Regions from separate parts of the Bradyrhizobium sp. USDA 4452 genome, predicted to be linked through region 2. Evidence: riboswitches for the same ligand, from Rfam matches in the RefSeq annotation. Region 2 holds a riboswitch; the other holds the start of a gene.
The links. A riboswitch is a leader RNA that binds a small molecule or an ion and turns the genes downstream of it on or off. The one in region 2 is predicted to bind glycine.
Positions count from the first base shown of each region.

Region 1: linked by a shared signal. The riboswitch ahead of gcvT (glycine cleavage system aminomethyltransferase GcvT) and the one ahead of ACVISU_RS37110 (D-amino acid dehydrogenase) in region 2 are both predicted to bind glycine.

Region 1 covers NZ_JBSSGK010000001.1:7,700,793-7,715,758, forward strand. The annotation lists gene ACVISU_RS36265 (PaaI family thioesterase) at 1-129, opposite strand, end outside; partial or broken gene ACVISU_RS36270 (amidase) at 174-1,651, opposite strand; gene ACVISU_RS36275 (peptidylprolyl isomerase) at 1,814-1,945, shown strand; gene ACVISU_RS36280 (hypothetical protein) at 2,050-2,352, shown strand; gene ACVISU_RS36285 (hypothetical protein) at 2,449-2,679, shown strand; gene ACVISU_RS36290 (hypothetical protein) at 2,700-2,906, opposite strand; gene ACVISU_RS36295 (hypothetical protein) at 4,325-4,549, shown strand; gene recA (recombinase RecA) at 4,919-6,007, shown strand; gene ACVISU_RS36305 (acyl-CoA thioesterase) at 6,167-6,604, opposite strand; gene gcvP (aminomethyl-transferring glycine dehydrogenase) at 6,777-9,650, opposite strand; gene gcvH (glycine cleavage system protein GcvH) at 9,673-10,038, opposite strand; gene gcvT (glycine cleavage system aminomethyltransferase GcvT) at 10,059-11,204, opposite strand; glycine riboswitch at 11,347-11,435, opposite strand; gene alaS (alanine--tRNA ligase) at 11,639-14,326, shown strand; gene ACVISU_RS36330 (cyclic nucleotide-gated ion channel) at 14,338-14,966, shown strand, end outside.
Region 2 covers NZ_JBSSGK010000001.1:7,857,682-7,872,647, reverse strand. The annotation lists gene ACVISU_RS37120 (ABC transporter substrate-binding protein) at 1-1,501, opposite strand, end outside; gene ACVISU_RS37115 (M20/M25/M40 family metallo-hydrolase) at 1,771-2,901, shown strand; glycine riboswitch at 2,994-3,099, shown strand; glycine riboswitch at 3,103-3,216, shown strand; gene ACVISU_RS37110 (D-amino acid dehydrogenase) at 3,285-4,592, shown strand; gene ACVISU_RS37105 (hypothetical protein) at 4,719-4,916, shown strand; gene ACVISU_RS37100 (ArgE/DapE family deacylase) at 4,913-6,211, shown strand; gene ACVISU_RS37095 (ABC transporter permease) at 6,475-7,416, shown strand; gene ACVISU_RS37090 (ABC transporter permease) at 7,420-8,307, shown strand; gene ACVISU_RS37085 (ABC transporter ATP-binding protein) at 8,304-9,968, shown strand; gene ACVISU_RS37080 (M81 family metallopeptidase) at 10,244-11,764, shown strand; gene ACVISU_RS37075 (M20 aminoacylase family protein) at 11,772-12,944, shown strand; gene ACVISU_RS37070 (amidase) at 12,937-14,355, shown strand; gene ACVISU_RS37065 (crotonase/enoyl-CoA hydratase family protein) at 14,481-14,966, shown strand, end outside.

The DNA.
Region 1 (14,966 bases), 160 kb from region 2:
ATTGCCGCCCGCGGGCGGCGCGATGTCGAACTGCTCGATCGACAGATTGAGGTCCTGCACCCACGGCGCAAAGACGTCGCCGAGCACGCGTTTGGCGTCGTCGATCCCGAATTCACCGGCCTGCTGCATGGCGTTCCGCTTCCTTCCCTGATGGCTTGTTTGTCGTCTATCGCCTAGTTGCGCGTGACATGCACGGCCGGCCGCTTGCCGTCATTCCACTTGCCGTCGATCGCCCGTTCGATCTGGGCGGCGAGCTGCAGCAGGAGGCCGTCATCGGCCTGCTTGCCGATCGCCTGGATGCCGAGCGGCAGGCCGTGCTCGTTGGTCGCGAGCGGCAGCGAGATCGCCGGGATGCCGCAGAGATTGGCAAGCGGCGTGAAGGCGAAGTTGCGCCAGAGGTTGCCGAACCAGTCCAGCACCGACGGATTGTCGCTGATGGTGAGATATTCCCTGGTGCCGATCTTCGGCGTCGGCAGCGCCGTGATCGGCGTCAGGATGATATCCCAATCCTCGAAGAAGGCGCCGAAGCCGCGCGCCGTCGTGTTGAACACGGCCTGCATGCGGGCGCGGTCGGCGAAGCTGAAGTCGCGGCCATGCTCCCAGATGCGGATGTTGATCGGCTCGATCAGGTCCGCCGGCGGCCGCGTCAGTCCGCGTGCCGCGCGAGCATGTTGCCGATCACGACGGCGAAATTGCTGATGTAGCAGGTGGTCTGCGCCGTGAAGGCTTCCGTGTAGTCGATCGACGGCAGGGCGTAGTCGACCTGATGGCCGAGGCTTTCGAGGAAGCGGCCGACCCGTTCGAGCTCGGCTGCGATGTGCGGCGTCGCGCGATAGTCGCCCCATGTGTGCGACAGCGCGATTCTGAGCCGGCCGGGATCGCGCGCGATCATCGCCGTATAGGGCTCGGCCGGCGTCCAGAACGGCATGAACTCGCCGGGTGCGGGGCCACGGCAGGCATCGACGAAGGCGGCGGTGTCGCGCACCGAACGCGACTGGCAGCCCTGGATCGAGACGAGGCCGGTGAGATCGGACAGATGCGGCGCGAGCGAGAACACGCCGCGCGACACTTTCAGCCCGATATTGCCGTTGACCCCGGCGGGAATCCGGATCGAGCCGCCGCCGTCGGTCGCATGCGCGATCGGCACGGTGCCGGCGGCAACCATCGCCGCGCTGCCGGCCGACGAGCCGCAGGTGGTATAGTCGGTGTTCCAGGGATTGCGCGTGACATAGACCGCGGGGTTCTCGGCCGAGCTGCAGACCCCGAACTCCGGCGTGGTGGTGCGGCCGATCAGATTGAGACCGGCCTTGCGCAGCTTCGTCGTCAGGAAGGTGTCGGCCGCGGCGCGGTTGCCGCGCATCATCAGCGAGCCCATCTCCTGCAGGCGGCCCTTCAGCGTCGGGCCGAGATCCTTCATCAGGAAGGGCAGGCCGGCGAACGGCCCGTTGAGATCGGCGCCGTCGCGCGCGGGATCGGCGATCACGTCGTCGAACAGCTCGACCACGCCGGAGAGCGCCGGATCGACCTTGGCGGCGGCGGCGGCAGCCTGCGATGCGAGCTCCCGCGGCGTCAGCTCGCCATTCCGGACGCGCTCGGCAAGCGCCGTCCCGTCATGCCGCGTCCATTCGTCCCAGCTCATCGCCAAAGTCATTTCGATTCCTTTTCTGCTTTGTTGCGCAGTGTAGTTTGGGGGGCGGTCCGGTCAAACCATCGCGCGGGCGCTGGCTCGCGCGCTGCGCTGCAAGCGCCATGCCCGGCTTGAAAATGCCCCAGTTCTGGCGCCCAATCGCCCCTCGTCAGTGGTGGGGCGTCCATGTTCCGCAAGTTGGTATTGCTGAGCGGCGTGATCGCGATCGGGCTTGCGCTCGGCAGCTGCACGCGATGCGGTCCGATCTGGGACGACTGGATGCAGTCGCCGAAATCCTGCAAGTCAGACAATCTCTAGGGCAGGGCAGATACGCTTGTCATGGCCACGCTTGTCATGGCCAGGCTTGGCGTCGGCTTTCTTGCGGTGATATACCGCTGGCGAAAATGCAGGGAGCGTTTCTTATGAGAGTTTTGGGCGCAGTTGCGGTTGCGGTGCTGCTGTCGGCGCCGGCCTATGCGCAGATGCCGAACGTCAATCTGATGCCTGAGGTCAAGACCAAGACCCAGGAAGAGAAGGATCAGGACGCGGTCACCGACCGGGCCTACAAGGACTCGCTGAGCAAGATTCCGGATGCCAAGGGGGCGGCCGATCCCTGGGGCGCGGTGCGCAGCGATGCGCCGAAGGCGGCGGCCCACCCGGCCAAGCCGAAGACCAGGACCGGAAGCTCCGCCCAGCCCGGAACCCCGGCGCAGCGCAGCCAGTAAGCCCCACCGGGGCGAGCTTCACCGGTTTCCCGCAGACTCGGATTCTCAAGCCGTCGCCCCTATATTGAGGGCGTCAGTAGGTCTGGAGTTGCGGCAATGGTGTTTCGTCCGCGCGATCTCGCCAGCCGGATGGCCGCACGGCGCAAGCCGGATGACGGCTATCTGCGCGAGACTTTCAGCCTGCCGCGCGATCAGGCCCGGCTGCGGGCCCGCGACTATCTCAAACGCTACCCGAAGGCGGCCTATATGAGCGCCGTCGAAAGCTGGCGCGAATTGCCCGGCGGCGACATCGAGTTCACGATGCGGCGGCTGGCAAGCGCGGACTGAGGCTTGCCGGACGGACCGCCTCAATCCTGATCGCGGTGTCCGTGGCTGCGTCCGAGCCCGAGATTGTTCAGCTCGCGGTCGATCCGCAGCTGTACGCGGCGGATCGCCAGCAGGTCGAGTTTTGCTTCGGTCTTGCCCGTGAAGACCCGATCGCCGATCTGGAAACGCCATTTCCAGACGCCGGGCATGAGCTGAGTGACGGTGAATTCGACGCCCTTGTGGATCATCTGGAACGGTTCCGCGAATGAATGGCGGTCGTCGATATCTAAATCAGAAGTTGTAGCAATAATTGACACCCGTCAAACGATAGAGTGAATCGTCGCGCCCGTTCGGACGTCGTTGTGAATCCCGAAGTGGATCCGTTCGCCGGCGGCGTCGCCTTGCCTCGGGATGCGCAATCGGTGCGTCGGCCGGAGAAGGGAGTGTTACGAACACTGCCGGAACCCGAGTCTTCTCGTGAACGCTACGTAGTTTTTTTGGGCGTCAGGAGGGGTACCAAGGTAGTATGCAGATTGTGCCACCGGCTCCGCCAAATCCTTCTGTAACTCATTGATTATCTCATGCAGTCGAGACGAACGCCGAGCCCTGCTCGCGGAACTTTGTTCTGCCCCGGAGAACTACGGATCGCACTGCGCCGCAGCCCAAATGCTTCGACAATGGCTCCCGTCGGCGCGTTCGGATCCGCGGGTTTCGTTCGGACCGATGCCTGACAGCGCAACGCCGCCCGCTTGAAATGCTTGCGGACGGCGCCGGCCCTAGCCCCAGGAAGGTGTGCAAAATCCTGTAGCCGGAAGCCTATACAATCTGTGCGACAGGACATGTCCCAAATTGGCTATCACGGCGATCAATCCGGACCGCGCCGCCTCGGCGCTTCAGCGCGCTGGGGTCACCTCCGGAAAATCGCTTCGCACTTTTCCGGATCATGCTTTAGGCCACTCCGTATCCTTCCGGAATTGTTGCGAGCGCGAGGAGAACTAGGATTTTGGAGCCGGGGCAGGTTTTCAATTCGGATGATTTTCAGATTTACCCGGCGGGCCGTTCGCGTGACGCGGCCCTCTCATTTCCACTAAGCGGCCCCTTCGCAGGGGCCGTTTCTTCTCAGTTCAGAGTTGCTTTGTTCTATCGTAGATGCGGCAAAAGCCCTTCTGACGTCCAAGCGAACCCCACTTCAGAATCCGGAGTTTGCTGCCATGTTCAAAACGGGCGGCCTTCATATGAATTCGAAAGAGCCCGCCAATACCATTGGGTCCGTTTGACGCGGCGTATGGCTGAGTCGGCGATGTGGTGCGCGTTGGGGGCGGAACTTGGGGCCTTAGGGAGTGGTACCCGAACCGCAGCTTCAAGGTGAAGGACGACGACAAGAAGGAAGACAAGCGTCCTCAAGACGCAGCGGCCAAAGACGAACCAGAATTCATGAAATGAAGAGGCCGCCAACTGAGGCGGCCTTACTGATCGCTCCTAGCCGCGAAGATTTGTCCGCAATCACATTGAAAGGTCAACAGATAGCCGCGCGATCCCGGATCAGCACGCTCTTTACCCATGAGCTTCATGCTTCGCGAGCAATACGGGCACGGGAACGCGCTCATCTCCCATTGCTGTTTTTCCTGGCTGCGCTTCGTCAAACCGGGCTCCCCGGCGGCTCGGGGTGCAGTTGACCCTTCCGATTTTCGTGATGCTCAATGAGCTTCTTGATGGCGTCCAGCGTCTGCTGATCGGTGATGTTTCTGGCAAGCGTCCGGTAGTGGTTGCTGATCCCATCCAGTTCGACACATCTCTCGCACAAGGCGCGCTCTCCACGTTTCGCGGGCGGGAGCGCAATGGTCTCTCAGTCACCGGTGACGGCCACGGATGGGCGGTGATGTGTGCCTAATAGCACGGCGGCAGATTCGTTCCCGAGGAACTGCGTTCACCCACGGAGACCACCGGGTCTTCCCTTAAGGAGAACCACGTAGGGAACGAGTTTGCCGCCCTATAGAAAACCGTTATGCCCAGAGGCGTGCATAGGGCTCGGTAGTCCTACTGAGAACGCCAAGAACATCCAGCTAAGCGATTTAGGACACTCTCAGATTCGAATTAGGACACGCGGGGTCAAATACGGACAGCACCGACCCATCAGAAAGAACATATTGCGAACGTAGAACAAACGTGGTACGAGACTCCCATCAACAACGCGTTCCGCCCGAGCCTCATCTCCCGTTTTTCCCGCTAGCGAATCCCCGCCATAAGGAGCACATCCCAAATGTCCGCTACTGCACTGCGTATCGTCGAAGGATCCTCCATGGACAAGTCCAAGGCCCTCTCAGCCGCGCTCTCCCAGATCGAGCGCCAGTTCGGCAAGGGCTCGGTGATGAAGCTCGGCAAGAACGACCGTTCGATGGATGTCGAGACGGTGTCCTCGGGGTCGCTGGGGCTCGACATTGCGCTCGGCGTCGGCGGCCTGCCGAAGGGGCGTGTCGTCGAGATCTACGGGCCGGAATCGTCGGGCAAGACCACGTTGGCGCTGCACACCGTGGCGGAAGGCCAGAAGAAGGGCGGCATCTGCGCCTTCATCGACGCCGAACATGCGCTCGACCCGGTTTATGCGCGCAAGCTCGGCGTCAACATCGACGAGCTCCTGATCTCGCAGCCCGACACCGGCGAGCAGGCGTTGGAGATTTGCGACACGCTGGTGCGCTCCGGTGCGGTCGACGTGCTGGTGGTCGATTCGGTCGCGGCGCTGGTGCCGAAGGCCGAACTCGAGGGCGAGATGGGCGATGCGCTGCCGGGCCTGCAGGCACGCCTCATGAGCCAGGCGCTGCGCAAGCTCACCGCCTCGATCAACAAGTCCCACACCATGGTGATCTTCATCAACCAGATCCGCATGAAGATCGGCGTGATGTACGGCTCGCCGGAGACCACCACCGGCGGCAACGCGCTGAAATTCTATGCCTCGGTCCGCCTCGACATCCGCCGCATCGGCGCGATCAAGGAGCGCGACGAGGTGGTCGGCAACACCACCCGCGTCAAGGTGGTGAAGAACAAGCTGGCGCCGCCCTTCAAGCAGGTCGAGTTCGACATCATGTACGGCGAGGGCGTCTCCAAGATGGGCGAGATCCTCGACCTCGGCGTCAAGGCCGGCATCGTCGAGAAGTCCGGCGCCTGGTTCTCCTATGACAGCCAGCGGCTCGGCCAGGGGCGCGAGAATTCGAAGGCGTTCCTGAAGGCGAATCCCGACATCACCGCCAAGATCGAGGCGGCGATCCGGCAAAACTCCGGCCTGATCTCCGAGCAGATCCTCGCCGGTACGCCCGAGCGCGACGCCGAGGGCGAAGAGCCCGCCGACGAGTAAGCCTGAGGCATGATCCGGAAAAGAGCGAAGCAATTTTCCGGAAAGATCATGCTCAAGCGATCAAATCATTTCGCTGCAAGCGGGCGCTGAGGACGTTGAGTTGCCGACGTCTTCGGCGCCTGTTTGGTTTTGCGCGGCGTTGAAACCGATATCTGGCGCTTACCCGCGCGCCAGCGCCTTTTCCCGGTTCGCGACCAGCGCGCGCAAGTCTTCCGTCACGGCGACCGATTGATGCGTCTTCTGGTCGGTCGCGACCCAGATGATCTCGCCGGTGGCGCGCAGGTCCTCGGAGCCCTTGGCGAAGATCGCGAGCGCAAGCACGATCGAGGAGCGGCCGATCCTGGCGACGCGGACGCAGACCTCGATGTCCTCATCGAACCGGATCGGCGCCTTGTATTCGACGACCGACTTCACGGTGTGAAAGTCGATGCCGGTCCGCGCCACCTCGCCGAGATAGTCGTAGCCGAGCGCGCGGAAATACTCTGTTATCGCGGTGTCGAAATAGGTCAGGTAGTGCGCGTTGAACACCACGGCCTGTGCGTCGACCTCGGAATAGCGGACGCGAAACGGGAAGTGGAACCAGAATTCCTCGCGCATGTTTCCTCCTGCCGCAGGCAGCCTCTGTTTGTCGCGCGATCAGTGGCTGTCGATTGCAGTCTCTTATGACGTGATGTGCAGTGATGGGCTTCGCGGAGTTTATCATCGGGCCGCGCTTTGCGCGGACCCGTTGGCTCCACCCATCCTACACCAACCTTGATCGTCGCCCGCGCTATTCCGCCGCCTGCGCATAATCCTCGATCGGCGGGCACGAGCACACCAGATTGCGATCGCCATAGACGTTGTCGACGCGGCCGACCGGGCTCCAGTATTTGTCGGAGCGCGACACGCCCGCAGGGAAGCAGCCCTCGGCGCGGGTGTAGGCCCGGTTCCAGGCGTCGTCGGCGATGTCGTGGACGGTGTGCGGCGCGTGGCGCAGCGGCGAGGCTTCGATGGTCCAGCGGCCGTTCTCGACCTCCGCGATCTCGCCGCGGATCGCGATCATGGCATCGCAGAAGCGGTCGATCTCGAATTTCGATTCGGATTCCGTCGGTTCGATCATCAGCGTGCCCGCCACCGGGAAGCTCATGGTCGGCGCATGGAAGCCGTAGTCGATCAGTCGCTTGGCGATGTCGTCCACGGTGACGCCGCTGGTCGTCTTCAGCGCCCGCGGGTCGACGATGCATTCATGCGCGACGCGGCCGCGCTCGTTGCGATACAGCACCGGGAAGTGCGGCTGCAGCCGTGCGGCGATGTAGTTCGCATTGAGGATCGCGATCTCGGTGGCGCGCGTCAGGCCTTCGCCGCCCATCATCAGGATGTAGATGTAGGAGATGGTCAGGATCGACGCCGAGCCGAACGGCGCGGCCGAGACCGGGCCGATGGCGTGCGCCGTCGCGCCGTCGGTTGCGGGATGGCCGGGTAGATAAGGCGCAAGATGCGCCTTCACGCCGATCGGTCCCATGCCGGGGCCGCCGCCGCCGTGCGGGATGCAGAACGTCTTGTGCAGGTTGAGATGGCTGACATCGGCACCGTAATCGCCGGGCCGCGACAGCCCGACCTGCGCATTCATGTTGGCGCCGTCGAGATAGACCTGTCCGCCATGCGCATGCACGATGTCGCAGATCTCGCGGATGTGCTCCTCGAACACGCCGTGGGTCGACGGGTAGGTGATCATCACGGCGGCGAGGTTGGCCGAATGCTTCTCCGCCTTGGCACGGAGATCGTTGACGTCGACGTCGCCGCGCGCATCGCAGGCGACAACCACGACGTCCATGCCGACCATCGCGGCCGAGGCCGGGTTGGTGCCGTGCGCGGAGGAGGGGATCAGGCAGACCTTGCGGTGCGGCTCGCCGCGGGCGAGATGGTAGCCGCGGATCGCAAGCAGCCCGGCATATTCGCCCTGCGCGCCGGAGTTCGGCTGCAGCGAGACCGCGTCATAGCCGGTGATGTCGCACAGCCACTGCTCGAGCCGCTTGAACAGCGCGTGATAACCCTTGGCCTGATCCGCCGGCGCGAACGGATGCAGATTGCCGAACGCCGGCCAGGTCAGCGGGATCATCTCGGTGGTGGCGTTGAGCTTCATCGTGCAGGAGCCGAGCGGGATCATCGCGCGGTCGAGCGCGAGGTCGCGATCCGAGAGCTTGCGCATGTAGCGCAGCAGCTCGGTCTCCGAGCGGTGGGTGTTGAAAACCGGGTGGGTGAGGAAGGCGCTGGTGCGCCGCAGCTCCTTCGGCAGCGCCTCGCGCGCCGCCGCCTCGATCTCGGCAAAGCTGAGCTTGCCGCCGAACACGCGCCACACCGCCTCGACGGTCTCCGGCGTGGTGGTCTCGTCGAGCGCGATGCCGAGCGTGGTCGCCCCGATACGCAGATTGATCCGCTCCGCCTGCGCGCGGGTGACGATCTCGATCAGCTTGGCGCCGGCCTCGACCGTCACGGTGTCGAAGAACGCTTCGCTGGTCGGCGCAAAGCCGAGCTTGCGCAGGCCGGCGGCGAGCACGGTGGCGCGGCGATGCACGCCGCGTGCGATGTGGATCAGGCCTTCGGGGCCGTGATAGACAGCATACATCGAAGCGATTACGGCGAGCAGCACCTGCGCGGTGCAGATGTTGGAGGTCGCCTTTTCACGACGGATATGTTGCTCGCGGGTCTGCAGCGCCAGGCGATAGGCCGGTGCACCGCGCGAATCCACCGAGAGGCCGACGATGCGGCCGGGCAGCGAGCGCTTCAGCGTGTCACGCACCGCCATGTAGGCGGCATGTGGTCCACCATAACCCATCGGCACGCCGAATCGCTGCGCCGAGCCGATTGCGATGTCGGCGCCGAGCTCGCCGGGCGAGGTCAGCAGGGCCAGCGACAGCAGGTCCGCAGCGACGATCGCCAGCGCACCCTTGGCGCGCAGCGCTGCGATCGCCGGCCGGAGGTCGCGCACCGCGCCCGTGGTGCCGGGATATTGCAGCAGCGCGCCGAGCACATCGGCCTTGTCGAGCTCGGTCAGGGGATCGCCGACGACCAGCGCCCAGCCGAGCGGCGCGGCGCGCGTGCGCATCACCGCGAGCGTCTGCGGATGCACCTCCTTGTCGACGAAGAACACCTTCGCCTTTACCTGCGAATGGCGCTCGGCGAGCGCCATTGCCTCTGCGGCCGCGGTCGCCTCGTCGAGCAGCGAGGCGTTGGCGACGTCGAGCCCGGTGAGATCGCAGATCATGGTCTGGAAGTTGAACAGGGCTTCGAGCCGGCCCTGGCTGATCTCCGGCTGATACGGCGTATAGGCGGTGTACCAGGCCGGGTTCTCCAGGATGTTGCGCTGGATCACCGCGGGCAGGATGGTGCCGGAATAGCCCTGGCCGATCAGCGAGGTGAACACCTGGTTCTGCGCGGCGAGCTCGCCCATATGCGCGAGCGCCTCGGTCTCGCTCAGCGCGCGGCCGAGCTCGAGCGGCGCCTTCTGGAGGATCGACGCCGGCAGCGTCTCGTTCATCAGCGCCTGCAGGCTCGCGGCGCCGACCGTTTCCAGCATCGCGTTGACGTCGCGCGGTGAGGGTCCGATGTGGCGGCGGACGAAATCGGTGGCGGGTTCGTTGATCGGCTTGAAGGGCGCGTTCATGGCGAAATCCTTGGGATGATCCTCAGGCGGTGTGCGCGGCGTAGGCGGCCTCGTCCATCAGGCCGCCGAGTTCGCCCTTGTCGGCAATCTTCAGCTTGAAGAACCAGGCCTTGCCGCCGGCATCCGAATTGACCAGCGCGGGATCGGCCGTCAGCGCCTCGTTGACCTCGATCACTTCGCCGGTGATCGGCGCGTAGACGTCGGAGGCGGCCTTGACGGATTCGACGACCGCGGCGGCCTCGGCCTTCTTCAGGCTGCGGCCGACCTTGGGCAGTTCGACGAACACGACGTCGCCGAGCTGCGACTGCGCGTAATCGGTGATCCCGATCGTGGCGACGTCGCCCTCGATGCGGAGCCATTCGTGGTCGGACGTGTACAGCGTCGTCATGGGGATCGATCCTTCAGCGTTTAGCGTTTGTAGGTGTTGGGGACGAAGGGCGTGGCGGTGACCTTGAGCGGCAGCCGCTGGCCGCGCACTTCGGCGAAAACCGTGGTGTCGAGCGCGGAGAGCGATGTCGGCAGATAACCCATCGCAACCGGCGCATTGAGGCTCGGGCCGAAGCCGCCCGAGGTCACCTTGCCGATCGGCTCGGTCGAGGCCGGATCGGCGAACAGCATGGCGCCTTCCCGCACCGGCGCGCGGCCGTCGGGCTTCAACCCGACGCGGCGGCGGGCAGCGCCTTGTGCAAATTGTGCGAGAATCTTGTCGGCGCCCGGAAAACCGCCGGCGCGGGCGCCGCCGCTGCGGCGAACCTTCTGTACCGACCATTCCAGCGCGCCTTCGACCGGGGTCGTCGTGGTGTCGATGTCGTGGCCGTAGAGGCAAAGCCCGGCCTCGAGCCGCAGGCTGTCGCGCGCGCCGAGCCCGATCGGCAGCACGTCGGGATTGTCCAGCAGCGCGGTGGCCAGGGCTTCCGCCTTGTCGGCGGGCACGGAAATCTCAAAACCGTCCTCGCCGGTGTAGCCTGAGCGCGAGACGAAGCAGTCGATGCCGGCGACAAGGCGGGGGCCGGCGTCCATGAATTTCATCGAACCGACATCCGGGCAAAGTTTCGCGAGCGCCGATTCGGCTTTCGGCCCCTGCAGCGCGATCAGCGCGCGGTCGGCCAGCGACACGATCTCGCAGGTGTCGGAGAGATGCGCGCGCAGATGCGCCTCGTCCTCTTCCTTGCATGCGGCGTTGACCACCAGGAAGAGGCGGTCGCCGAAATTCGCCACCATCAAATCGTCGAGCAGGCCGCCGTCATTGTTGGTGAATTGCGCGTAGCGCTGCCGTCCCGGCGCGATGCCGACGATGTCCTGCGGCACCAGTTTTTCCAGCGCGAGCGCGGCGTCGCCGACCTTGCCGGACTTGGCCCTCAGCACGAGCTGTCCCATGTGGGACACGTCGAACAGGCCGGCTTCCTTGCGGGTGTGCAGGTGCTCCTTGAGCACGCCGGCCGTGTATTGCACCGGCATGTCGTAGCCGGCGAACGGCACCATCTTGGCGCCGCGCGCCAGATGCAGCGCGTGCAGCGGGGTCTGCTTCAGCGGGGAAGTTTCGTGCGCAAGCATCACAGGGCCCTCGCAGTTCCCGCCGGGGACCCATTTCCCCTTGAGAAACCTGCAGAAAGCCCCATCTGTCGCTGTGCCTGAGAGTATTATCCCGTCGGCGGACGCAATCGGGGAGAACCCCAGCGCCTCTTTCCAGATGTCAGACGTCACGCGGTCCTTTTGCCTGAGAGTTTCCGGGGCGGTTGCTCCTTCGGCGCCGGCGGCAAGGCCGGTCTCTCCCGACGTGACGGGGTAACAGGTAGGTAGAAAACACGGCGCCGCCAAGACTGTCAACGCAGCTGCAACAACTATCCAATGGGCTTTGTGCTGCCGCGGCAACCCCATGATCCGCCTGCACAGTTTCTGGACACCGCAGCTGGCAATGTCTAAAAGCGTTCGGCCGGAAAATGACGCCTTTTTGCGGCTGGCCGGCCCCTTTTTCCGATTGGATGAACATGAGCAGCGTCAACGACATCAGGTCGACATTTCTGAACTTCTTCAAGGAGAACGGCCACGAGATCGTGGCCTCGTCGCCGCTGGTGCCGCGCAACGACCCGACCCTGATGTTCACCAATGCCGGCATGGTGCAGTTCAAGAACGTCTTCACCGGCGTCGAGAAGCGCAGCTATCAGCGCGCCACGACGTCGCAGAAATGCGTCCGCGCCGGCGGCAAGCATAACGACCTCGACAATGTCGGCTACACCGCGCGCCATCTCACCTTCTTCGAGATGCTCGGCAATTTCTCGTTCGGCGACTACTTCAAGGAGCGCGCGATCGAGCTCGCCTGGAACCTGATCACCAAGGATTTCGGGCTGAAGAAGGACAAGCTGCTCGTCACCGTCTACCACACCGACGACGAGGCGGCCGGCTACTGGAAGAAGATCGCCGGCTTCTCGGACGACCGCATCATCCGCATCCCGACCTCGGACAATTTCTGGGCGATGGGCGATACCGGCCCGTGCGGTCCGTGCTCCGAGATATTCATCGACCGCGGCGAGCACATCTGGGGCGGACCTCCCGGCAGCCCGGAGGAGGACGGCGATCGCTTCCTCGAGTTCTGGAATCTGGTGTTCATGCAGTACGAGCAGGTGACGAAGGAGGAGCGCGTGGCGCTGCCGCGTCCCTCGATCGACACCGGCATGGGCCTCGAGCGCATGGCCTGCATCCTGCAGGGTGTCGAGAGCGTGTTCGAGACCGATCTGTTCCGCCATCTGATCGATGCGGCTTCATCGGCGCTCGGCCATGGGCCGAACGCGCAGAACGTGGCATCGTACCGGGTGATCGCCGATCACCTGCGCTCCTCGGCGTTCCTGATCGCCGACGGCGTGCTGCCGTCGAACGAGGGCCGCGGCTATGTGTTGCGCCGGATCATGCGCCGCGCGATGCGCCACGCCCAGCTGCTGGGCGCGAGCGAGCCGCTGATGCATCGCTTGGTCTGGGCGCTGGTCCGCGAGATGGGGCAGGCCTATCCGGACCTGGTGCGCGCGGAGAAGTTGATCGAGGAGACGCTGCAGCTGGAGGAGACCCGCTTCCGCAAGACGCTGGTGCGGGGCCTGTCGATCCTCGACGAGAAGAGCGCCGGCCTCAAGAAGGGCGACATGTTCGACGGCGACACCGCCTTCACGCTGTACGACACCTATGGCTTCCCGCTGGACCTGACCCAGGACGCGTTGAAGTCGCGCGGCATCAGCGTCGACCAGGCCGCGTTCACCGACGCGATGAACCGCCAGCGCGAGAAGGCGCGTGCCTCCTGGGCGGGCTCCGGCGAAGCGGCCACCGAGACCATCTGGTTCCCGCTGCGCGAGAAGCTCGGCGCGACGGAGTTTTTGGGCTACGAGACCGAGAGCGCCGAAGGCGTGGTGACGGCGCTGGTCAAGGACGGTGCCGAGGTCGGCGGCCTCAAGGCCGGCGAGAGCGGCGCGATCGTGCTGAACCAGACGCCGTTCTATGCGGAGTCCGGCGGCCAGGTCGGCGACGTGGGCATCCTCACCGGCGAGGGCGTCAAGTTCCGCGTCACCGACATGCAGAAGAAGGCCGGCGACCTGTTCGTGCATGTCGGCACCGTGGAGCAGGGCACCTTGAGCGTCGGCACCGCGCTGCAGCTCGAGGTCGACCACGCGCGCCGGTCGGCGATCCGCGCCAACCACTCGGCGACGCATCTGCTGCACGAGGCGCTGCGCCAGGTGCTCGGCGACCATATCGCGCAGCGCGGCTCGCTGGTCGCGCCCGATCGCCTGCGTTTCGATTTCGTGCATCCGAAGCCGATCACCCCGGAAGAGCTCGCCCGGGTCGAGGACATCGCCAACGATGTCGTGCTCGAGAATGACGACGTCACGACCCGCATCATGGGGGTCGACGACGCCCGCGAGGCCGGTGCGCGCGCGCTGTTCGGCGAGAAATATGGCGACGAGGTTCGCGTCGTCTCGATGGGCAAGAGCGCCCGCGAGCACGGCCAGAACGCGCTCGGCTGGTCGGTCGAGCTCTGCGGCGGCACCCATGTCCGCCGCACCGGCGACATCGGCCTGATTTCGGTGACCAGCGAGAGCGCGGTCGCCTCCGGCGTTCGCCGCATCGAGGCGCTGACCGGCAATCACGCGCGCAAGCACGCCAATGACACCATGATGCTGGCGAAGACCGCGGCGGCCGAGCTGCGCACCACGATCGAGGACGTCCCGGCGCGCATCGCCGCGCTGATGGAGGAGCGCAAGAAGCTCGAGCGTGACCTGTCGGATGCCAGGAAGAAGCTCGCGATGGGCGGTGGCGGAGCGTCGTCGAACGGTGCGGCCTCCGGCGTGCGCGAGGTCGGCAACGTCAAGCTGCTCGCGCGCGCGGTCGAGGGTGTCGAGACCAAGGACCTGAAGAACCTGGTCGACGACGGCAAGAAGCAGATCGGCTCCGGCGTGGTCGCGATCGTCGGCGTCACCGAGGACGGCAAGGCCGGCATCGTGGTCGGCGTTACCGCCGATCTCACCTCGCGCTTCAACGCGGTCGAGCTGGTGCGCAAGGGCTCGGAGGTGCTCGGCGGCAAGGGCGGCGGCGGCCGGCCCGACATGGCGCAGGCCGGCGGCCCCGACGGCGCCAAGGCCGACGCGGCGCTGTCGGCGATCGAGCAGGCCATGACTCAGGCATCGGCTGGCGCCTGACGGAGAGGCTGATCGTGGCGACGGCTCCCGGGAGGCCCACGATCAGCGATCCCGGGTTGCGCGAGCGTCTCTACGAGCTGCTCGAGCAGGACCACCTGCCATATTCGGTCGGCTCGCGCTTCGTCCGGCTCGTTATCGCGATCATCACCGTCGATGTGCTGGCGGCGATCCTGGCATCGGTGCCGGAGATCGATGCCCAGTTCTGGTGGTTGTTCACGGCGATCGAGATCGCCGCCGTGATCGCCTTCGCACTGGAATACGCGGCGCGGCTCTGGAGCGTGGTCGGCCGCTCGCTGCGCGACATGACGCCGTCGCAGGCGCGGCTGGAATACGCCTGCTCGGCGCTCGGCGTGATCGACCTGCTCGCCTTCCTGCCGTCGGCGATCGCGCTTGCGGTCGGCGACAAGACCGCGCTGGTGCTGTTCGGCATGCTGCCGTTCCTGAAGCTGGTACGCTATTCGACCGCGATGCGCTCGCTGCTGGCGGCGATGCATGCCGAGCGGCGCACGCTGTTCGGCTGCGTCGTGATCCTGACCGGCGCGGTGTTGCTGTTCGCGTCGTTGCTCTATGCCATCGAGCACAAGGTGCAGCCGGACAAGTTCGGCACCATGCCGCAGGCAATGTGGTGGGCGATCGTGAC
Region 2 (14,966 bases):
GCTCGTAGGCTTCCTTCTGGATATCGGCCGCGATCTTCTTCTGCTCGTCGAGCGAAGTCGCGCGGACGAACGCATCCTTCAGCTGTTCGATCTTGGCATCCTCGGCCCAGCCGAACCAGCCGCCATTCTTGCCCTGGCCGCCAATCGAGAGATTGGCGATCGGGTTGGAGACGTCGGCGCTGACCCAGTTGGTGAAGAACATGTTCCAGCCGCCCTCCTTCGGCGGCTTCTGGCTGGCGCGGCGGGTCACCACGGTCTGCCAGTCGGTCGCCTGCAGGTCGACCTTGAAGCCGGCGTCGCGCAGTTGCTGGGCGACGACAACCGGCTGCGCCTTGAGCGTGGTGACGTCGCCGGGCGCCATGATGACGATAGGCGTTCCATCATAGCCCGACTCGGCAAGCGCCTTCTTGGCCGCCGCCATGTCGCCGCCCTTCAACAACGTCTCTCCGCCGACATCGGTCGCGAACGGCGTATCGCAGATGAAGAAGGCGACGCAGGTCTTGTAATACTTGGGATTGCCGACCAGCGCGTCGAGCACCTGCTTCTGGTTGACCGCCAGCAGCGCCGCCTGACGAACCTTGATGTTGTCGAACGGCGGGTAGAGGAAGTTCATGCGGCCCAGCGTCTGGAAACCGGCTTTGTTTAGCGTCTCGATCTTGATGTCCTTGTCGGCTTCCAGGACCGATAGCGTGTCTAGCGACGGGTTCTCCAGGAAATCGATATCGCCTGACTGCAGCGCATTCAGCGCGGTCTGCGCGTCGGCCATCGTGACCCACTCGACGCGGTCGACCTTCACGACCTTGCCGCCTGCGGTCCAACTCGCCGGCTCCTTGCGCGGCACGTAATCCTTGTTCTTGACGTAGACCGCCTTCACGCCGGGCTGGAATTCAGCCTGCACGAACTTGAACGGACCCGAACCGATCTGTTCCGGAATCGGCTTGTCCGGCGGCGTCTCGGCCAGCCGTTTCGGCATCATGAAGGCGACGCGCGACGAAGGCTTGCCGATCGACTCCAGCACCAGGCCGTAGGGCTCCTTCAGCTTCAGCGTGATCGTCTTCGCATCGGTGGCTTCGATGCTCGCCGTGAAATCCATCAGCTTCTGGCCCATACCGTCGACCTTGGCCCAGCGCTTCAGCGAGGCCACGCAATCCTCGGCGGTCACCGGCCCGCCGTCATGCCACTTCAGGCCGTCGCGCAGCGTGAACGTGTAAGTGAGCTTGTCGTCCGAGACCTTCCAGTCCGCCATCTGCGGCTGAATCTTGAAGTTGGAATCGGTCGCGATCAGCGTGTCGTAGACCATGTAGCCGTGGTCACGCGTGATGTAGGCGGTGGTCAGGATCGGATCGATGACCCGCAGATCCGAATGCATCACCGCGGTGATGGTCTTGTCCGCGGCGATGGCCTGCGGCGCAAACGACAATTCCTGCGGTGCGAATGACAGCGCAAGCGCCGTCAACGCAGCCGCTAGCGTGCGGTGCTTCCAACGCGAGATAGGGAACATGCAATCTCTCCTGACGTGTAACTGGTCAAAGCCGGCTTATTCGTTATGCATGCGGTTCGTTATTTAGGCGAACTAACATGCTGTATGGCTTGTGAAATCGAGACTTGCATCAAGCGCAATGCGCGTCAATCGGTTTCCGGCAGGATCGAACGTATACGAACGAATGAACGGCGGGTGCAGCGCATTTGACTTTACAAAGTCGTCTTCGGAGCTTTTCGTAACGCACGCGAACGCGTATCGGCGCGAACAAACAACAAGAGAGAAAAGACATGAACCCCGCCAATCTTCCTTTTGATTCCGAAGCGATGCTGCAGGGGCTGCGCAGCTGGGTGGAATGCGAGAGCCCGACATGGGATGCGGCCGCGGTCGAGCGCATGCTCGATCTCGCCGCGCGCGAGATGGCGATCATGGGTGCGACGATCGAACGCATCGCCGGGCGTCAGGGGTTTGCCGGCTGCGTCCGCGCCCGTTTTCCCCATCCGAAACAAGGTCAGCCGGGCATCCTCATCGCCGGCCATCTGGACACCGTGCATCCGGTCGGCACCATCGAAAAGCTGGCATGGCGGCGCGAAGGCAACAAGTGCTTCGGGCCCGGCATCTTCGACATGAAGGGCGGCAACTATCTGTCGATCGAGGCGATCAGGCAGCTGGCACGCGCGTCCTTCACGACGCCGCTGCCGATCACGGTGCTGTTCACGCCCGATGAAGAGGTCGGCACGCCGTCGACGCGCGACATCATCGAGGCGGAAGCCGCACGCAACAAATACGTGCTGGTGCCGGAGCCCGGCCGGCCGAACAACGGTGTCGTCACCGGCCGCTACGCGATCGCGCGCTTCAATCTGGAAGCCACTGGCAAGCCGAGCCATGCCGGCGCGACGCTTTCGTCCGGCCGTTCCGCGATCCGCGAAATGGCCCGGCAGATCATCGCCATCGACGGCATGACCACCGAGGACTGCACCTTCTCGGTCGGCATCGTGCATGGCGGCCAATGGGTCAATTGCGTCGCAACGACCTGCACCGGCGAAGCGCTCAGCATGGCCAAGCGTCAGGCCGATCTCGACCGCGGCGTCGAGCGCATGCTGGCGCTGTCCGGCACGGCAAATGACGTGACATTCAAGGTGACGCGCGGCGTCACGCGCCCGGTGTGGGAGCCGGATGCCGGCACCATGGCGCTCTATGAAAAGGCGAAGCGTCTCGCCGCCGACATGGGCCTTGATTTGCCGCACGGCAGCGCCGGCGGTGGCTCCGACGGCAACTTCACCGGTGCGATGGGCATCCCTACCCTCGACGGCCTCGGCGTGCGCGGTGCCGACGCCCACACTTTGAACGAACATATCGAAGTCGACAGCCTCGCCGAGCGCGGCCGTCTGATGGCAGCGCTGCTCGCAACGCTCGACTAAGGCTGATTTGCACTGCACAACAGTTTGGCACAGCCGGATCGAAATTTAGCCTTGTTCAATTTTGAGGCTTCGCCTACGGTCCGGCCGTCCAACGCGATGATGCGGGAGAGACTGAAGCAATGGCATTCGTGCTTTTGCTTCAGCGCCGACGGAGCAACCGCCCCGGAAACTCTCAGGCAAAAGGACCGTTTCATCAGGACGATCTGGAGAGAGACGACTTGGCCGTACATCAAGGGCCATTCGTCCACCGAAGGGGATAGTTCGCCATCGGGCCCGCGCCCGATGCGGATCAAGCTCTCAGGTACCGTGACAGATGGGGCGTCGAAACAACCGGTTTCACCGGCGGTTCGGCGACTCTAACCCACGGGAGCCTGAAGACCACCATGCCTCACATCGCTATCATTGGCGCCGGCATCACCGGCGTGACGACGGCCTATGCCCTGCTGGAGCGCGGCTACCGGGTGACTGTCCTCGACAGACATCGCTACGCCGCGATGGAAACCTCGTTCGCCAACGGCGGACAGCTCTCCGCCAGCAACGCAGAAGTGTGGAACAGCGCAGCGACCATCCTCAAGGGGCTGCGCTGGATGCTCAGAAGCGACGCGCCGCTGCTGATGAATCCGAAGCCGAGCTGGCACAAATATTCCTGGATCGGCGAATTCGTCGGCAGCATCGGCCGCTATCGCAGCAACACCATCGAGACGACGCGGCTCGCAATCGAAGCGCGCAAGCACCTGTTCTCGATCGCCCAACGCGAGAACATCGCCTTCGATCTCGAACGCCGCGGCATCCTGCACGTCTATCACGACAAGGCCGGCTTCGAGGCTGGCCTGCGCGTCAACACGCTGCTGCAGCAAGGCGGGCTCGACCGCCGGCCGGTGACGGCGGACGAGATCCGCAGCATCGAGCCCGCGCTGCAGACGACCTGCTATGGCGGCTTCTTCACGCCGTCGGACGCGACCGGCGATATCCACAAGTTCACGCGCGGCCTCGCCGACGCCTGCATCCGCCGCGGCGCGAGCTTCGTCCATGAAGCCGACGTCGACAGCATCGCACGCGACGACGGCGGCTTCCGTATCGGCTGGAGCCAAGCCACTTCACACGATGCCGACAGCGCGACGCGACATGAGTTGCAGGCGGACGGCATCGTGATTTGCGCCGGCGTCGCGAGCCGCCACTTCGCCGGCCTGCTCAACGACCGCGTCAACGTCTATCCGGTGAAGGGTTATTCGATCACCGTGCAGCTCGATGCACCGCAAAGCCGGGACGCTGCGCCGACCGTCAGCCTGCTCGATGAAGCCGCGAAGATCGTCACCAGCCGGCTCGGCGCCGACCGTTTCCGCGTCGCCGGCACCGCCGAGTTCAACGGCTTCAACCGCGACATCCGCGCCGATCGCATCCAGCCGCTGGTCGATTGGGTGCGGCAGCATTTCCCCGGCATCGACACCTCGAAAGTCGTGCCGTGGGCCGGCCTGCGCCCGATGATGCCGAACATGATGCCGGTGGTTCGTGCCGGACGGATTCCGGGTGTGTTCTACAACACCGGCCACGGCCATCTCGGCTGGACGCTGTCGGCTGCGACGGCGCAGATGGTCGCAGGAGCGATCGATGACTGGCGCGACCTCGACACGCCCTCAATGGTGCCGTCGCAGGTCGATGCGACCAAGACCACCCGCGCAGCTTTCCCCTAATTATCCAACCGAAGAGGAAGAATATGTGCGTATTTGCGTGTGGCCAGGTTGGAATTCGCTGAGAAACACCGCATGACAAAGTCTAGCGTCACGATGGGGAAAAGCGCTTCAGCGCGGGAGGGGGCAATGCGCATTGGGGTAGCGGGCACGCATGGCATTGCGGTCCAACGCAGGAATCCCGACGGCAGCTGCGCCGGCGGCGATCTCTTCGGCGGACCGGTACGTAACCTCGCCTCCCGCACGCACACCAACTCGGTGCGCCGCATTTCCGAAACGATCAACGCTCAGGCCGCTGCGCTGGGCTCCACGAAAGGCGCGACATGACAACCGGGACGTTGACCAAGCCGGATCAGATTGCCGCAGAGCTGTGCGCGGCCGTCGATCGAAACTTCGACGATCAGGTCGCGTTCCTGTCGCGCATGGTGCAGTTCCGCAGCTTGCGCGGCCAGGAAGCGCCGCAACAGCATTGGCTGGCGGAGCAATTCGCAAAGCGCCGCTACGACGTAGATACGTTCAGCCTTGCCGACGTCAACCTGATGAGCCATCCGAAGGCTGCGCCGATGGACGGCATCGACCTTGCCGGATCGCAGCAGGTCGTTGCGACGCTCAACAGCAAAGGCAGCGGACGCAGCCTGATCCTGCAAGGTCATATCGACGTGGTGCCGGAGGGACCCGCCGACCTTTGGGAGCAGCCGCCGTTCTCGGGCGCCGTGCGAGACGGCTGGATGTTCGGGCGTGGCGCGCAGGACATGAAAGCCGGCGTCTCGGCGATGATCTTTGCGCTCGACGCTTTCAGAGACGCCGGGTACGCCCCGGGCGGGCGCGTCCATCTGCAGACCGTGACCGAAGAAGAGAGCACCGGCAACGGCGCGCTGTCGACCTTGATGCGCGGCTATCGCGCCGACGCCTGCCTCATTCCTGAGCCGACTGGACACACGCTCACGCGCGCCCAGGTCGGCGCCGTCTGGTTTCGCCTGCGCGTTCGCGGCACGCCGGTGCACGTCGCCTATTCCGAGGCCGGCACCAGCGCTATCCTGTCGGCGATGCATCTGGTGCGCGCGTTCCAGGATTACACCAAGGCGCTCAATGCCCGGGCGCTCGACAACAGCTGGTTCCGCAGCGTCAAGAATCCGATCAAGTTCAACGTCGGGATCATCAAGGGCGGCGACTGGGCGAGTTCGACCGCGGCGTGGTGTGAACTGGATTGCCGGCTCGGCCTGTTGCCCGGCGAGACGCCGCAGCAGGCGATGCGCGGCATCGAGGAATGCCTGGCCGAGGCGCACAAGGCCGACGACTTCCTGTCCGACAATCCGGCCGAGCTCGTGTGGAGTGGTTTTCAGGCAGACGCGGCGGTGTGCGAGCCTGGCAGCGAAGCGGAAGCAGCGCTGTCGGCAGCCCATCAATCCATCTTCCAGGCTCCGATGCAGGAGCGCCTGTCGACAGCCGTCAACGACACTCGCTACTATTGCGTCGATTACGGCATCCCTGCCCTTTGCTATGGTCCTTACGGTGTCGGCCCACATGCGTTCAACGAACGTGTCGAGCTCGACAGCCTTCGCAAGACAACCAAGAGCATCGCGCTGTTCGTCGCCAATTGGTGCGGCGTGATGCGAGCGTGAATGAACTTGTCGTTTCAGGTCGGTGGCACACGACGGCAAGTGCAATTCGAAATAGCAGCTTCAAACCAAGGGAGGCCTCCAACGGCCCGAACCGCGCCTTGATATAACGTCGCCATTGGCACAGTATTTGCCTGCAAATTCATCACGTTCGCGCTGGCTTTGAGACAAGACGCAGAAGCGCATGAGACACATCACGGGGACACCATGAGTATGATGCGGCCCAGCCTTCGCTTCGCACCATCTGACGGCAGGAGATAGCAGCGATGCTCGGCTATCTGATCCGCCGCATCCTCGCCGCCGTTCCCGTGATGGGCGTGGTGGCCCTGTTCGTGTTCCTGTTGCTGCGGCTGACGCCGGGCGATCCGGCCGCCATTCTTGCCGGCGACAATGCAACGCCTGAACAGCTCGATCGCATCCGCACCTCGCTTGGTCTGAACGAGCCGATCTACATCCAGTTCTACACCTGGATCGCAAAGCTGCTGCACGGCGACCTCGGCGTCTCCCTGATCTCGAACAAGCCGATCCTCGAGATGATCGGCCCGCGCCTCGAGCCGTCGATCTCGGTCGCGCTCGCCACCATCGTCCTTTCGATCCTGGTCGCGGTGCCGCTCGGCGTGATCGCGGCGTGGAAGCACGGCACCTGGATCGACCGCTGCGTGATGGGACTTTCGGTGCTCGGCTTCTCGGTGCCGGTGTTCGTGATCGGCTATGTGCTGATCCAGGTCTTTGCGATCGATCTGCGCTGGGTACCGGTGCAGGGCTTCAAGAGCATCTCCGCCGGCTTCGGTCCGTTCTTCGAGCGCATCATCCTGCCGACCTGCACGCTCTCCTTCATCTATGTCGCGCTGATCGCGCGCATGACGCGGGCCTCGATGCTCGACGTGCTGGGTGAGGATTTCGTACGCACGGCGCGCGCCAAGGGCATCGGCGAGACCGGCGTGCTGCTGCGCCATGCGCTGCGCAACGCCGCGGTCCCGGTCATCACCGTGATCGGTTCCGGTTTCGCGCTGCTGATCTCGGGCGTCGTCGTCACCGAGAGCGTGTTCAACCTGCCCGGCACCGGCCGCCTCACCGTCGATGCGGTGCTGGCGCGCGACTATCCGGTGATCCAGGCCATGATCCTCCTGACATCGGGTATCTATGTCGCGGTCAATCTGTTGATCGACCTCGCCTACACCCTGCTCGATCCTCGTATCCGGTACTGAGCAATGGCGATCGAAACCCTTCCCGAATCCACCATCCCCGTCACCCGGCCGTTCCGCGTCAAGTTCGGCTTCCTCACTTCGACGCCGATCATCGCGGTTGCGACGATCTGCCTTGCGCTGATCATCCTGATGGCGATCTTCGCGCCGCTCCTTGCGCCGCATGATCCACTCTTGCTGACGCCGGCGCAACGACTGAAGCCGGCGAGCGCGCAATACCTGCTCGGCACCGACGCCTATGGACGCGACCTGTTGTCGCGCATCATCTACGGCGCACGGATCTCGCTCGTAATCGGGCTCGGCTCCGCTGTCTTCTCGATCGTCGTCGGCCTCCTGATCGGCCTCGTCGCCGGCTTCTTCCGCTGGGTCGATGCGGTGATGATGCGCGTGATGGATGGCTTGATGGCGATCCCCGCCATCCTGCTCGCGATCGCCGTGGTGTCGCTGTCCGGCGCCAGCATCTGGACCGTGATGGTCGCGATCACCATCCCCGAGATCCCGCGCGTGGCGCGGTTGGTGCGCTCGGTGGTGCTGACCGCGCGCGAGGAGCCCTATGTCGAGGCCGCGATCTCGCTCGGCTCCAGCCTGCCAAAGATCATGTGGCGGCATCTGATGCCGAACACCATCGCGCCGCTGATCGTGCAAGGCACCTATGTCTGCGCATCGGCGATCCTGACCGAGGCGATCCTGTCGTTCCTCGGCGCCGGCATCTCGCCGGAGACACCGACCTGGGGCAACATCATGGCCGAGGGCCGCGCCTTCTTCCAGGTCAAGCCGTCGCTGATCTTCTGGCCGGGGCTGCTGCTCTCGATCGCCATTCTCAGCATCAATCTGATCGGCGACGCCGCGCGCGACGCGCTCGATCCCCGCATAAAACAGCGTGAGGGCAAGTGACCAATACCAACTCTTCCAACGTCGTCCTCGACATCAACAACCTCATCGTCGGCCTCGGCCGCAAGGCGGACGCGCATCGGATCATCGACGACCTGTCGCTGCAGGTGTGCGAGGGCGAGACGCTGTGCCTGGTCGGCGAAAGCGGCTCGGGCAAGTCGGTGACCTCGCTCACCACGATGGGCCTGTTGCAGAAGGGCACGCTGGTGCCGTCGGGTGGGAGCGTCAAGCTGGTCGGCGAGGAACTGCTGACCGCGACCGACCGGCGCTTGAGGCAACTGCGCGCGACGCGGATGGCGATGATCTTCCAGGAGCCGATGACCGCGCTCAATCCGGTGGTGCCGGTCGGCCGCCAGATCGACGAGGTGCTGCGTGCCCATACCGATCTCGACTCCCGTGCGCGGCGTCAGAAGATCCTGGCAATGATGGAGCATGTGCGGCTGCCCGATGTGGAGCGCATCTTCTCCTCCTACCCGCACCGTCTGTCCGGCGGCCAGCGCCAGCGCATCATGATCGCGATGGCGCTGGTGCTGGAACCGAAGCTCCTGATCGCGGACGAACCGACCACCGCGCTCGACGTCACCACCCAGAAGCAGATCCTGACGCTGATCCGCGACCTGCAGCGCGACCACGGCACGGCCGTTTTGTTCATCACTCATGACATGGGTGTCGTGGCCGAGATCGCCGACCGAGTCGCCGTGATGCGGCACGGCCGGCTGGTCGAAGCCGGACCGCTGCAGGACGTGCTGCGCAATCCGAAGATGGAATACACCCGCAACCTGTTGTCCTCGGTGCCGAGCCTCGTGCCGCGCCCGCCGCGCCCGGAGACCAAGGAGCCGGTTGTGCTGGAAGCCAACGAGCTCAGCAAGGTCTACCGGGAGCGCTCGCTGTACGGCAAGGCCCGCGAGGTCGCCGCCGCCAGCAACGTCACGCTCACCTTGCGCAAGGGCCGCACGCTCGGCATCGTCGGCGAAAGCGGTTCCGGCAAGTCGACGGTGGCGCGCTGCATCGTCCGTCTGATCGATCCGACCTCGGGCGGGGTGCGGCTCGCCGGCCGCGAGATCTCCGACCTGTCGCGCCGGTTGTTGCAGCCGCATCGCCAGAAGATCCAGATCATCTTCCAGGACCCGTATCGCTCGCTCAATCCGCGCGTCACCGTCGGCGAGAGCATCGCGGAAGGCCCGATCAATTACGGCATGCCGCGCAAGGATGCGTTGGCGCGCGCCCGCGAGCTGCTCGAGCTCGTCCATCTGCCGCCCGACGCGATCTCGCGCTATCCGCACCAGTTCTCCGGCGGTCAGCGCCAGCGCATCGCGATCGCGCGCGCGCTGGCGCTCGATCCCGACGTGCTGGTGGCGGATGAGGCAGTGTCCGCGCTCGACGTCTCGGTGCAGGCGCAGGTTCTCAATCTGCTCGACGAGATCCAGCGCCGGCTCGGCATCGCGCTGTTGTTCATCACGCATGATTTGCGCGTCGCCGCACAGATCTGCGACGACGTCGCCGTGATGCAGCGTGGCCGCGTCGTGGAACAGGGACCGGCGGCCGAGGTGCTGACCAATCCGCAACAGGCCTATACCCGGGCGCTGCTCGAGGCTGCCCCTGGGCGCGGCTGGGATTTTGCGAATTTCCGTCCCGTTTCGGAAAGCGCTCTGGCCACGGCCTAAGTCTTTAGCCGTAGCCTCGGCCGCTGCCGCGGTCTCTGCCTTGATCGCAGGCTTTGGCCTGCCTTGGGCCTTTACGCCCATAGGGCATGCAAATCCGGAAGTGCTCGACGGCTTGCGCTTGGCGCGACGACACGCTTAACGTCGCGCGCTAGAGCGTGAGCCGGAGGGCAGACACTGGCCTCCCCGAAAGTTCGCGCTCAAACCAACGAAACGAGATCGTGGCGCGCACCGTTCCGATCGCACCACGATCGAAGAAACGTACCGAGACCAACTTGATGACCCGCATTGCCGTTGGCGGCTTCCTGCACGAGACCAACACCTTCGCACCGACGAAGGCAACTTATGACGACTTCGTGCATGGCGGCGGCTGGCCGTCGATGACGCACGGCGCCGACGTGCTCAAGGTCATGCGCAAGATCAATGCCGGCCTCGCCGGATTCGTCGAGGCCGCGGAAGCCAATGGCTGGGAGCTCGCCCCGACGGTCGCGGCCGGCGCAACTCCGTCGGCCCATGTGACGAAAGATGCCTTCGAGCGCATCGTGACGGAGATTGTCGACGGCATTGCCGCGGCGGGGCCGATCGATGGCGTCTATCTCGACCTGCACGGCGCCATGGTGACCGAGCACCTCGACGACGGCGAAGGTGAAATCCTTGCCCGCGTCCGCAAGGTGATCGGTCCGGATGTGCCGCTGGTCGCGAGCCTCGACCTGCACGCGAATGTCTCGCCCGAAATGATCGCGCATGCCGATGCGCTGATCGCCTACCGCACCTATCCGCATGTCGACATGGCCGACACCGGCCGCGCCTGCGCCAGGCACCTGGCCCTGCTGCTCAAGTCCGGGCAGCGCCTCGCCAAGGCATTCCGCCAAGTGCCGTTCCTGATCCCGATCAGCTGGCAATGCACCAACGACCAGCCGGCCAGGGGCATCTATCAAAAGGTCGTCGCGCTGCAGAGCGAGGCGGTGCCGACGCTTTCGTTTGCGTTCGGCTTCCCGGCCGCCGATTTCAGGGATTGTGGTCCGAGCGTGTTCGCCTACGGCCGGACCCAGGCCGATGCGGACGCCGCTGCCGACAACATCCTCGCGCTGGTCGAAGGCCATGAAGACGACTTCGATGGCCGCATCTATTCGCCCGACGATGGCGTCCGCCATGCGATGGAATTGGCGCGCTTGGCGACGAAACCGATCGTCATCGCCGACACCCAGGACAATCCCGGCGCCGGCGGCAATTCCGACACCACCGGCATGCTGCGCGCGCTGGTGCGCAACGGCGCGAGTGCCGCCACCGGCGTGATTTGCGATCCGGCGTCGGCGCAGGCCGCCCATGCGGCCGGCGTCGGGGCATCAGTCACGCTCGAGCTCGGCGGCAAATCAGGAATTCCCGGCGACACGCCGTACCGTGAGACCTTCGTCGTCGAACAACTCTCGGACGGCAGGTTCGTCGCACCGGGGCCGTTTTACGGCGGCCGCGACATGGATATGGGACCCTCGGCCTGCCTGCGCATCGGCGACGTCCGGGTCGTGGTCGGCTCCTACAAGGCCCAGCTTGCCTACCAGGCAATGTACCGCTATGTCGGCATCGAGCCGACCGCGCAGAAGATCCTGGTCAACAAGAGCTCGGTGCATTTCCGCGCCGATTTCGAGCCGATCGCCGAGAAGCTGCTGATCTGCGCCGCGCCCGGCGCCATGCCGGCCGATCCCGCGACGCTGCCGTGGAAACATTTGCGACCGGGCATTCGTATCAAGCCTAACGGCCCAGCTTTCACCCCCTCCTCCCCATCACGCACAAACGGATAGAGAGACCATGCCGACCATTGAGCGCATCGACAGTTTTGCCGACGAACTCACCGCCATCAGACGGGATCTGCATGCGCATCCCGAGATCGGCTTCGAGGAGGTCCGCACGTCAGGCATCGTCGCCGAGAAGCTCGCGAGCTGGGGCATCGAGGTGCATCGCGGCCTCGGCGGCACCGGCGTGGTCGGCGTGCTCAAGGGCAAGGGCAACGGCAGCAAGAAGATCGGCCTGCGCGCCGACATGGACGCGCTGCCGATGGAGGAGAACACCAATCTGAAGTGGCGCTCCACCATTCCCGGCCGCTTCCATGGCTGCGGCCATGACGGCCACACCACGATGCTGCTCGGCTCGGCGCGCTATCTCGCCGAGACCCGCAATTTCGACGGCACCGTGCATTTCATCTTCCAGCCGGCCGAGGAAGGCCTCGGGGGCGCCCGCGCCATGATCAAGGACGGCCTGTTCAAGCAGTTCCCCTGCGACGAGGTCTATGGCCTGCACAACGCGCCCGACCTCAACCATGGCGAGATCGCGATCCTGCCGGGCCCGGCGATGGCCGCGGCCGACTTCTTCGACATCAGGATCCAGGGCTACGGCGCGCATGGCGCCATGCCGGAGCGCTCCAAGGATGCGGTCGTGATCGCAATGACGCTCGGCCAGGCCCTGCAGTCGATCGTCAGCCGCAACGTCGATCCGCTGCAGGCTGCGGTGCTCTCGATCACGCAGATCCATTCCGGTTCGGCGTACAATGTCATTCCCGGCGAAGCCTGGATGTGCGGCACGGTGCGCTGCTTCTCCGACGAGATCCGTGAGCTGATCCGCAAGCGCATGCGCGAAATCGCCGCCGGCTTTGCGGTGGCCTATGGCGCCGAAATCTCGGTCGAGATCCGCGACGGCTTCAGCGTGCTGGTGAACCAGGAAGAGCAGTCCCGCGTCGTCGAGGAAGTCGCGCGCACCGTGGTCGATCCGGCCAAGGTGATCACCCGCTCGACGCCCAAGATGGGCAGCGAAGACTTTGCCGACATGATGCAGGCCATCCCCGGTGCGTATTTCTGGGTCGGCCATGACGGTTCAGTGCCCGTGCACAACCCCGGTTACGTTCTCGACGACAAGATCCTGCCGATCGGCGCCAGCATGTTCGCCCGCATCATCGAGAAACGTATGCCGGCAGGTGCGCATGCATAAGCCGAAAGGGGACGCCATCACGTCGCTGCACGATCTTTCGGCCGTCGACCTGCTCGCCGGCTATCGTGCAAAGCAGTTCTCGCCCTCCGAGGTGCTCGAGGAAATCATCTCCCAGGTCGCGACCTGGGAGCCGCACATCAAGGCGCTGTACCTGTACGACCCCGACGGCGCGCGGAAGGTCGCCAAGGCCGCGACCGAGCGCTGGCAGCAGAGTGAGCCGGCCGGCACGCTCGACGGCGTGCCCGTCACCATCAAGGACAACGTCGCCACCAAAGGCCAGCCGGTGCCGCTGGGCTCTGCCAGCGTCAAGCTCGCGCCGGCCGAGAAGGATGCGCCGCCGGCGGCGCGGCTGCGCGAAGCCGGCTGCGTGATCTTCGCCAAGACTACGATGCCGGATTACGGCATGCTGTCGTCGGGGTTGTCGTCGTTCCATCCCCTCACCCGCAATCCCTGGGATGTCAGCAAGAACCCGGGCGGCTCGAGCGCCGGCGCGGGCGCTGCGGGTGCAGCCGGCTATGGCCCGCTGCATCTCGGCACCGACATCGGCGGCTCTGTGCGGCTGCCGGCCTCCTGGTGCGGCCTCGTCGCATTGAAGCCAAGCCTCGGCCGCGTGCCGATCGACCCGCCCTATGTCGGCCGCGTCGCAGGGCCGATGACCCGCACGGTCGACGACGCCGCGCTGATGATGAGCGTGTTGTCGCGCCCCGATCGCCGCGACGGCATGAGCCTGCCGGCGCTCGAGGTGAACTGGAAGGCGCTGGAGAAGTCGCCGCGCAAGCTGCGCATCGGGCTGATGCTCGACGCCGGCTCCGGCCAGAAGGTCGAGAAGGAGGTTCGCGAAATCGTCGTCAAGGCAGCGAAGGCGTTCGAATCCGCCGGCGCCGTCATTACCGAGATCGACGGCATCCTGACGCCGGAGATGCTCGAAGGGCTCGACAATTTCTGGCGTGCGCGGACCTGGGACGAGTTGTCGAAATTGTCGCAGGCTGATCGCGGCAAGACGCTGCCCTATATCCTCAACTGGGCCGAGGCCGGCGCAAAGCTCTCCGGCGTCGACGTGGTGCGCGGCTTCAACCAGACGATGGCGATCCGCGCGGCGGCCGCAAAACTGTTCTGCGAGGTCGACTACGTGATCTCGCCGGTGTCGCCGGTGGTGAACTTCCCGGCGGAGTTCGCAGCACCGCTCAACGACCCGGCAAAGCCGTTCGAGCACATCTGCTTTACCGCGCCGTGGAATATGTCGGAGAATCCCGCGCTGTCGATCAACGGCGGCTACGACAAGAAGGGCTTTCCGATCGGCGTCCAGATCATCGGCCGCCGCTTCGACGACATCGGCGTGCTCGGCATGGGCAAGGCGTTCGAAGGCCTGCGCGGCCTGCAGAAGCCGTGGCCTGCGCCGCCGAAGAAGTAGCGCCTCGGCCTTCCAAATTGTCATGCGCGGGCTCGACCCGCGCATCCATCTTCTTCATAAAGAAGAGATCGATTGCGGGTCGAGCCCGGCAATGACAAATAGATCAAAGGAAGGAAATCATCCCCATGGCGTATGAGACGATCAAGTACGAGGTCGCCGAGCAGATCCTGACCATCACGCTGAACCGGCCCGACAAGCTCAACGCCTTCAACGCCACGATGCAGCAGGAGCTGATCGATGCGTTCGACAAAGCCGACAAGGACGACGACGTCAGGGCGATCATCGTGACCGGTGAAGGCCGCGGCTTCTGCGCCGGCGCCGACCTCTCCTCCGGCGCCAACACCTTCGACCGCGATGCGCGGCGCGGTCCGGTCAAGCGCAATTCCGACGGCAGCGTCGACTACAGCGATCCTCAGGTGCGCGACGGCGGCGGCCAGGTGACGCTGCGCATCTTCAAGTGCCTGAAGCCTGTCATCGCCGCGGTGAACGGTCCCGCAGTCGGCATCGGCGTCACCATGCAGCTCGCAATGGATATCCGCATCGCCTCCGAAGCCGCGCGCTTCGGCTTCGTATTCTCCCAGCGCGGCATCGTGCCGGAGGCCGCCTCGAGC